Regions from separate parts of the Delftia sp. WY8 genome, predicted to be linked through region 2. Evidence: riboswitches for the same ligand, from Rfam matches in the RefSeq annotation. Region 2 holds a riboswitch; the other holds the start of a gene.

The links. Region 2 has a riboswitch for cobalamin ahead of G4D77_RS30685 (TonB-dependent receptor). Riboswitches for the same ligand answer to the same signal wherever they lie in the genome.
Region 1: linked by a shared signal. The riboswitch ahead of G4D77_RS21010 (TonB-dependent receptor) and the one ahead of G4D77_RS30685 (TonB-dependent receptor) in region 2 are both predicted to bind cobalamin.

What each region holds. Positions count from the first base shown of each region.
Region 1 is NZ_CP049795.1:4,554,426-4,559,200, forward strand. Features, by position in the region: gene G4D77_RS21000 (YbaK/prolyl-tRNA synthetase associated domain-containing protein) at 1-414, shown strand, start outside; gene G4D77_RS21005 (CHAD domain-containing protein) at 484-1,365, shown strand; cobalamin riboswitch at 1,404-1,687, shown strand; gene G4D77_RS21010 (TonB-dependent receptor) at 1,817-4,048, shown strand; gene G4D77_RS21015 (ABC transporter substrate-binding protein) at 4,059-4,775, shown strand, end outside.
Region 2 is NZ_CP049795.1:6,704,757-6,709,531, forward strand. Features, by position in the region: gene G4D77_RS30670 (2OG-Fe(II) oxygenase) at 140-871, shown strand; gene alkB (DNA oxidative demethylase AlkB) at 899-1,549, shown strand; gene G4D77_RS30680 (2OG-Fe(II) oxygenase) at 1,564-2,238, shown strand; cobalamin riboswitch at 2,251-2,569, shown strand; gene G4D77_RS30685 (TonB-dependent receptor) at 2,691-4,775, shown strand, end outside.

The sequences.
Region 1 (4,775 bases), 2.2 Mb from region 2:
TCCGACCTCGTCGCCGAAATCCGGGGCACGGCACCCGGCCAGGGTGCCAAGGCCATGCTCTGCAAGAGCCGCGATGCGTCCGGTGCGGGCGATCCCCAGCTGTTCCTGGCCGTGCTGCCCGGCGACCGTAAGCTGGACTTCAAGCGCCTGGCCCAGGCCGTGGGCGTGCGCAAGGCCACGCTGGCCTCGCCAGAGGAGGCCCAGGCCGCCACCGGCTGCGTGATGGGATCGGTGCCGCCGTTCTCCTTCAACCCGCAGGTGCGCCTGGTGGTGGACCCGGCACTGGTGGAGCGCTTTGCCGAGATCGCCTTCAATGCGGGCCGGCTGGACCGCTCCATCGTGCTGGACTCGGCCGACTATGTGCGCATTGCCCGGCCCGCGCTGCACAGCCTGAGCGGGGAGGGCGCCGATTGACCATGGATTGACCCTGGCGCGGGGCTGCGCCCACAATCGTCGGCAACGTCCACATCTCCTTGCCTGACCATGTCCACCCCTGCGAAGCAGCACCCTGACCGGCCCGATGCGGCCGGCTTTGTGCGTGCGGCGCTGGCTGCTGCCCTGGCCCAGGTGCAGTCGCATCTGGCGGTCTTGGAGGGCGGTGGCAGCGATGCCGAGACCATTCACCAGCTGCGCGTGGCCCTGCGGCGCCTGCGCACCGTGCTGCGTGAGTGCGCGGGGCTGGCGCCCGGCATGCGCGCCGAATGGGATGACCCCCTGGCCCAGGCCTTTGCGCAGTTGGGCACGCTGCGCGATGCCGATACGCTGGCCGATGTGGTGCGCCCGCTGCTGCAGGCCGCCCATGCGCCCCTGTGCGACTGGCAGGCGCCGCAGGCCGTGCAGGCGGATGCAGCCGCTGCCGTGCGCGAGCCGCCGTTCCTGCACGCGCTGGCCGAGATCCAGGCGCTGGCGCAGGCGCCGCAGGCAGAGCCATCGGCCCGTTTTGCCCACCTGTCCGCCGCAGGCACGCGCAAGTACCTGGCACGGCGGCTGGCGCGCCTGCACCGCCAGGTGCTGCGCGACGGCCGGCACTTCGACCGCCTGCCGCTGTCGCAGCAGCACCGCGTGCGCAAGCGGCTCAAGCGCCTGCGCTATCTGGCGGACTTTGCACGGGAATTCGCGCCCGGAATGTGGCCCGGCAAAAAGGGCCGGCGCTTTGCCGAGGCGCTGGTGCCCGCCCAGGACGCGCTGGGCCTGCACAACGACATGGCCGTGGCGGCCGAGCATTTCCATGCCGAGGCCGCGCGCGACCCGCGCGCCTGGTTCGCCGCCGGCTACCTGCAGGCCCGCCTGGCCACCAGCGCGCGCAGCAGCCGCCGCGCGCTGCGGGCGCTGGCCCGGGTGCCGGGCTTCTGGGCTGGGCGATAATCCGCCGCTGGCGCACCGCCGCAGCCCCTGGGCCGTGGCGGTGCGCTGTTGCTGAAGGTGCCTCATGCCGTTCACCGGCCAGGGGTTCAACGGGAAGCAGGTGCGCGATGCCATCGAGGTGGCCGCTCGCAATGCCTGCGCTGCCCCCGCAACGGTCAGCGGAATACAACTCCCCACGCTGGCGCGCCACCCACCGGTTGCGCGCCGCAAGCCACTGTGTCTGGACGGACATGGGAAGGCGGGGATGCCTGCTGCAGCGCGCCCACCCTGCGCGCCGCAGCGTTCCGCAAGCCCGGATACCGGCCTTCTGCATTGCTTTCGGACGCCGCGGGAGTGCGCCTGTCCGGTCCGGCCCCAGCCTGCGCTGGCGTGGCCGGCTCCGGCGTGCGCGCCGTGCGGCGTGGTTCAGACGATAGGCCCCACGGGTGACTGGGGCAGTTGGATTCAACGCATGCGCTTCGCTTCTTTGGCCGCCGATTGTTCCGGCCCCTTTCCCCTTCCTCCCTTCCTGCGCCCGGCCACCGCTGCGGCCGTGCTGGCCTGCTGCGCCGCGGCGGCCGGCGCCGCACAGGAACCGGCGGCCGGCAAAGCCGGTGCATCCGCCGACGATGCGCTGGACGCCGTCTTCGTGACCGCCACGGCGCGGCCCGAGGCGCGCAGCCGCATCGCGAGCACCACGCAGACCATCGACCGCGAGGCCATAGAGCGCTCCAGCGCGCGCTCGGTCACCGACCTGCTGGCCGAGAACGCCGTGGGCTTTCTCAGCGAATGGACGGCGGCCCAGACCTCGATGAACCTGCGCGGCGCCTCCACCGACGGCCAGGGGCGCGACTTCCGCAGCCAGGTGCTGGTGCTGGTCAACGGCCGGCGCGCGGGCACGGCCAACCTGTCCAAGCTCAGCCCCTCGGATGTGGAGCGCATCGAGATCGTGCGCGGCCCGTCCTCGGTGATCTACGGCAGCCAGGCCATGGGCGGGGTGGTCAACATCATCATGAAGACGGGAGCGACGGCGCCTGGCACGCGCGCCCAGGTCCAGGCCGGCTCGTGGGACCTGTGGCGCACCGATGCGCAGACGGCCGGCGCCAATGACCGCTTCGACTGGTACTTCGGCGTGAGCGCAGGCGGGCGCGGCGACTACGAGTCGGGCGACGGCGGCACGCGCATGGAGAACACGGGCTGGAAGCGGCGCGGCGCCAGCGGCGCCCTGGGCTGGCAGCTGCACGAGCTGCACCGCGTGGAGCTGCAGCTGCGCACGGACGGCATCTACAACGCGGGCTTTCGCGGATCGGGCGCCAACATCTACAGCCGCGACAACCGCAGCAACCGCTCGCTGGACCTGACCTACGAAGGCGCACTGCCCGGCCAGCGCCTGAGCTGGACGACCCACCTCTACAGCCTGGTCGATACCGATGAGTTCAACTGGGCATCGCCCGTGATCCGCTCGGGCAACAGCGCCGTGCCCGGCACGGCGCGCGACTACAACCACCGCCAGCTGGACGCCACGGGCCTGCGCTTTCAGCCGCGCCTGCGTGTCAGCCAGACCAATGACCTGCTGATGGGCTTCGACTGGGAGCGCAGCAAGCTGCGCTCCGACCGCCTGCGCGTGGCCATGCCGGGCGGCCCGGCGGGCCAGGTTGCGCCCTATGACAACAACCAGACCGAGCAGGTGCACGCGCTGTACGTCGAGGACGCGCAGACCCTGTTCGACGATCGCCTCACGCTGCGTGCCGGCCTGCGCAAGACCTGGGGCACGACGCGTTTCGACGATACGCCCAATCTCGCCCTGGCCCAGGCCAGCACGCGCGACTACGACAACCACACTTGGTCGGCCGGCGCCACCTGGAAGGCCACGGACCGGCTCACGCTGCGCGCTGCGGCCTCCACGGGTTTCCGCGCTCCCACGGCCACGGAGCTGGCTTCGGACTTCACGGCCGTCGGCGGTGGCCGCACCTTCGGCAACCCCAACCTCAAGCCCGAGACCAGCCGCCAGATCGAGGTCGGCGCCGCGCTGCAGCAGCCCGGCTGGCGCGTGGATGCGGCCCTGTTCCAGAACACCATCAGCGACCGCATCATCACCGTCTCGCGCGGGGCCACGACCAACACCTCGGACTACGCCAACAACGCGGCCGACATCGTGGCGCGCGGCCTGGAAATGCAGGCCGACATGGACCTGGCGCGGGCGCTGAACCTGACGGGCCACCAGCTCAAGGCCTGGGCTGGCGGCTACTACCACTTCAGCATGCGGGACAAGGGATCGCCAGCGTCGGCCAATACCGACAAGGTGCAGCGCATGTACCGCTACGAGGCCTCGGCCGGCGTGCGCTACGGCCAGGGCAGCGGGCGCCTGCAGGGCGACTGGAGCCTGCAGCTGTCCACGCTGCTGCGCGGTCCCATGTGGTACGACACGGAAGAGGCGCTGCTCATCCCGCAGGGCGAGCCCAGCAGCACCTTCATCCACCGCAAGGGCGCCTTCACCATCTGGAACCTGCGTGCCGACTACCGCGTGTCGCGCGGCGTCAAGCTGTTCGCAGCCGTCAACAACCTGTTCGACCTGAACCGCCATCCCATCTTCATCGCGCTGGACCGCGCGCCCTGCATCGCCAACCCGGCGTACCAGAACGGCGGCTGCGGAACGTCGATGGCCGGGCGCGAACTCATGGTCGGCCTGCAAGCAGAGTTTTGAGGACCATGGCATGAGGCAATCCAGCACCACGCGCCGCCAGTTGTTGCGCCAGGGCGCGGCGGCGGCCCTGGGCTGCGGCCTGCCCGCGGCCTGGGCCGACACCGTCGCTGCAGGCGGTCCGGTGGTGCTGCAGGATGCGCTGGGCCGGCGCGTGGAGATTGCCGCGCCGCCGCAGCGCATCGTCTCCATCTTTGCCTCCAACACCGAGCTTGTGGCCGCGCTGGGCCTGCTGGACCGCGTGGTGGGCGTGGAGGATTTCACGCGCTTTCCACCGGGCGTGGAGCGCATTCCCAAGGTGGGCGGGCGGCTGGGGTTCTCGGTGGACGCCGTGGTGGCGCGCCAGCCGGACCTGGTCATCGTCACGCCCGCGCGCCAGGCGGCGCACCAGCTGGTCGATCCCATGGAGCGCATCGGCGTGCCGGTGATGGTGCTGCTCAGCCGCTCGCTGGCCGAGGTGATGGACAACCTGCGCCTGGTGGCCCGCGCCACGGGCGTGCAGGCGCGCGGCCAGGTGCTGGCCCTGGCGCAGGAAGCGCGGCTGCTGCGCGTGGACCGGCAGGTGGCCGGCCAGCCCCGGCCGCGCGCCCTCATGGTCACGGGCCGGCTGGGCAACGGCATGCTGCTGGCGGCACGCCCTGGCACCTATACCGGCGAGGCCATGGTGCGCGCGGGCGCCGCGTTCGCGCTGGACGGCCTGGGCACCGTGCCCCAGGTCTCGCCCGAGGCC
Region 2 (4,775 bases):
GGCCTGTCCAGCACGCGGCTGGCAGGCGCTGCCGCCGGTTGACATTCTGTCCACTGCAAGAAGCGGGATGCAGGCGCTGCGGCGGCGCCCTAGACTGCGGCAATTGCCCACAGCGCCCATGCCGCCAACCGCGCCCGCCATGCACAACCTCCGTCTTTTCGACAACGAAGCTTGCGAATCCGCCCCGCCCTGCCAATGGACGCAGATGGAGCACCAGCTCGACGAGCACGGCTGTGCCCGGCTGCCCGGCCTGCTGGACGCGCAGCAATGCCGTGACCTGGCGGCCCTCTACACCAGGGAAGACGGTTTTCGCTCCCGCATCGTCATGGCCCGCCACGGTTTCGGGCGTGGCGAATACCGGTATTTCGACTACCCCTTGCCACCTCTGCTGCAGCGGCTGCGCGAACAGCTGTATTCCCGCCTGGTGCCGGTGGCCAACCGCTGGAACCAGCGCATGGGGCTGGATGTGCGCTATCCGGACCGGCTGCAGGACTTCCTGGCGCGCTGCCACGCGCACGGCCAGTTGCGGCCCACGCCGCTGATCCTCCAATACGGCGAGGGCGACTACAACTGCCTGCACCAGGATGTCTATGGAGAGCATGTGTTTCCGCTGCAGGTGGTGTTGCTGCTGTCGCGGCCGGGGCAGGACTTTGCGGGCGGGGAATTCGTCATCACCCAGGCCGATGGCGACAGGCAACGGGCCGATGTGATGGCGCTGGACCAGGGCGATGCGCTGGTCCTGGCCGTGCGCCACCGGCCCGTGCCGGGGCGGCGCTCAGGCTACCGCCGCGCGGCCATGCGCCATGGCGTCAGCCGCGTCCGAAGCGGCCATCACCATACCGTGGGGCTGATCTTTCATGACGCACTCTGATATGACGCACTTTGATGGACGGCCGGTATGAGCACGCTGGATCTTTTTGCCGATGAACCTCCCATGGGCATCGAACCCATTGGTCCCCAGTCCGTGGTGCTGCGCGGCCATGCCCTGCCCCATGCGGCGCCACTGCTGGCTGCGGTGGACAGCGTCATGGCCCAGGCGCCGCTGCGCCATCTGGTCACGCCGGGCGGCTTCACCATGTCGGTGGCCATGACCAACTGCGGCGCGCTGGGCTGGACCAGCGACCGGCGCGGCTACCGCTACAGCGCCATCGACCCGGTCAGCGGCCAGTCCTGGCCCGCCATGCCGGCCGTGTTTGCGCAGCTGGCGGGCGAAGCGGCCGCCGCTGCGGGTTTCGAGGGCTTCGCGCCCGATGCCTGCCTGATCAACCAGTACCTGCCCGGCAGCCGCCTGTCCCTGCACCAGGACCGCGACGAGCGTGACCTGGACGCGCCCATCGTCTCGGTGTCACTGGGCATGCCGGCCACATTTCTGTTTGGAGGGCTTGCGGGCGCGGACAAGACGGCCAGGGTGTTGTTGCAGCATGGCGACGTGGTGGTCTGGGGCGGCGTGGATCGGCTGCGCCACCACGGCGTGTTGCCGCTCAAGGACCAGCCTCACCTGCTGCTGGGAGGGCGGCGCATCAATCTCACGTTTCGCAAGGCGGGTTGAATGGAGGGTTCGACATGGATGGGCCGAACAGCAGTGATCGCTTCGCTGGGCTGGACTGGGGCCGCATTGCCACCCAGCTCGATGCAGAGGGCCATTGCCTGCTGCCACGGCTGCTGAATGCGGATGAAAGCCGCGCCCTGGCCGGCGAGGCGGCCATGCGCAATGGCCTGCCGCCCTCCCTCTACACATGGCGCCCGGTGCTGTACCGGCACCTGCTTGCCATTGCCAATCGCTGGCGTGCCCAAATGGACATGCAGCCTGCCCTGCCCGCCTCGTTCGAGGCCTTCGGGCAGCTGGGCCACCAGCGCGGCCAGATGCATCCGCAGTCGCACCTGCTGCATGTGGCGCAGGCGGGCCATGCGCCGCTGCGCTCATACAGCGAAGGTGCGGCGGTGTTCCCGCTGCAGCTGGTGCTGCTGCTGTCCCGGCCGGGCCAGGATTTCGAGGGCGGCGAATTCGTGATGACCGAGCAGCGCCCGCGCATGCAATCGCGCCCCATGGTGCTGCCGCTGGGCCTGGGGGATGCGGCCATCATCGCCACGGGGCCGCGCCCGGTGCGCGGTGCGGCAGGCTTTTACCGCGTGCATCTGCGGCATGCCATCAGCCGCGTTCACCGTGGCGAGTGGCTGGGTGTGGAGCTGCTGCTGCACGACGCGCCGCAGGCTACCGACGCGGGCCGCTGGCTATAATGCCGCGCCTGCAAAGGCATCCGTGCAACAGGTGTCCACATGCCAGCCATGGGGATGAAACGGGAACAAGGTGACTGCCAGCAAATGCTTTTTGCGCTGCCGGCACAGGCCTTGGCTGCCCCCGCAACGGTAAACAAGTCAAGGCGCTCCACGCCTGTCCCGCCAGTCTCCGCAACCCTGCGGAGGGGCGATGACAGGCTGTCACTGGTTCATGGCGTGGTCTGCAACATGCAGCTTTTCGCGGGTGGATTGGGAAGACGGGGCGCTGGGCGCAAGGCATGTCCTTGCGCCGCTTGTGAGCCCGGAGACCGGCCTGCTGCGTTTCGCGCCCGCTGAGCGGGCGCTTTCTTGACTGTCTGCGGGGTGCGGATGGCAATGTCCTGCACCCTATCCTTGCACGCTGGCTGGAGAGGCGGCAGTGCCTTGCTTTCGCATCAGGCGGTCGAAGACCGATGTTCGAAATGCATTCCTCCCTTTCCTGCGTTCCCAGCACCCGTGCTGCCGATTCCCTTTGCCTTCGGCTGAGCCCGCTGGCCCTGGCCTGCGCCTTCCTGTCCGTTCCTGTGCAGGCACAGACTGTCCTGCCCGAAGTGCAGGTCACCGGCCAGGCCGAACGCATCGGCCAGCAACTGGCCCAGCCTGCGCGCTCGGCCAGCCATACCGGCGTCTCCAACCAGGAAGTGCCTGCCAGCGTGGATGGTGTTTCTGCCGAGCAGATGCAGGAGCGCGGCGACTACGCCCTGGTGGACGCCGTCACGCGCACCGTGGGCCTGACCTCCAGCAGCACGCCGGGCAACGGCGGCCTGTCCTTCAGCAGCCGTGGCTTTGCGGGCGTGAACTCCGTGGGCGTGGCCGAAGACGGCATGGTGCTGGGCGTGGCCGCCGGCACCACGGCCTATCCCGGGGACAGCTGGGGCTACGAGCGCATCGACGTGCTGCGCGGCCCGGCCTCGCTGATGTATGGCAGCGGCACCATGGGCGCCACGGTCAACGCCATCCGCAAGCAGCCCAGCCGCACCAGCTCGGCCGAGGTGCTGCTGGGCGCGGGCACGGACGACACGCTGCGCCTGGGCCTGGGCGTGACCGGCGCCCTGGGCGCCTATGCCAGCTACCGCATCGACAGCTACACCGCGCGCAGCGCGGGCGAGCGCGACCTGGACCAGTCGCGCAACGGCAAGTTCATGAGCACGCTGCGCTTGGAGCCCACGAGCGACCTGCAGATCGACCTGATTGCCGACCGCAGCGTGCAAAAGCCCAGCCGCTACTGGGGCACGCCGGGCCTGGACGGCAAGGTGGTGGAGTCCCTGCGCGACCGCAACTACAACGCCGAAGACAGCGTGCTGCGCTATGCCGACGAGCGCCTGCGCGCCAAGGTGCAATGGAAGGCCAATGACTGGCTGACGGTGCGCAACGAGCTGTACCACGTGCAGTCGGACCGCCACTGGCGCAACATCGAGGCCTACGCGCTCAACCCCGCCACCTGGACCGTGGGCCGCTCCGACTACCTGGAAATCCTGCACGACCTGGAGCAGACCGGCAATCGCCTGGGCCTGAACCTGGACCGGGGATCGCACAAGATCGCCATGGGATGGGAGGCCGCACGCATCAACCTGCGGCTGTCCAACAACTCGCCCTACGGCGGCTCGTCCACGGTCTCGGCCTGGGACCCCGTGCATGGCAGCTGGGCCAGCCCCGATGTCACCAAGGCCAAGACCGAAACCGGCGTGACCCAGCATGCGCTGTACCTGGAGGATGCCTGGCGCATCAGCAACCGCTGGCTGGCCATGGCCGGACTGCGCCGCGATGTCTACAGCTTTGCCAGCCACTCGCTGGTGGGCGGCACGGATTTCAACAAGACGCTGGCCGCCACCTCCTGGCGCCTGGGCCTGACCTATGAGCTGGCGCGCAACACCCAGGTCTATGGGCAGATCAGCTCGGGACACGATCCCGTCAACAGCTTGGTGTCGCTGAACCTGGCCAACACGGCTTACAAGCTGAGCAAGGGCCGCCAGGCCGAGATCGGCATCAAGCAACAGGTGGCCGGCGGGCGCGGCGAGTGGACGCTGGCCGTGTTCGACATCAAGAAGGACAACATCATCACGCGCGACCCCGACCGGCCGGCCATCTCCATCCAGGGCGGCAGCCAGTCCTCGCGCGGGGCCGAGGTCACCGCCACCTTCCAGGCCACGCCCGCCCTGCGCGTGGAGGGCAATCTGTCCTATGTGGATGCCCAGTTCGACAAGCTCATCGAGGCCGGCGGCAACCGCGCCGGCAACCGCCCGCAGAACGTGGCCAAGACCTCGGCCAACCTCTGGGGCCACTACCGCGTGGGCGCCTGGCAGGCCTCGCTGGGCCTGCGCTACGTGGGTGACCGCTTTGGCAACAACGCCAATACCGTGAACCTGCCCGCCTACACCGTGGCCGACGCCGCGCTGAGCTGGCAGGTGGACCCTCGCACCACCCTGAGCCTGATCGGCCGCAACCTGGCCGACAGGGTCTATGTGGGATCGAGCTACGGCAGCCAGTTCCTGGTCGGG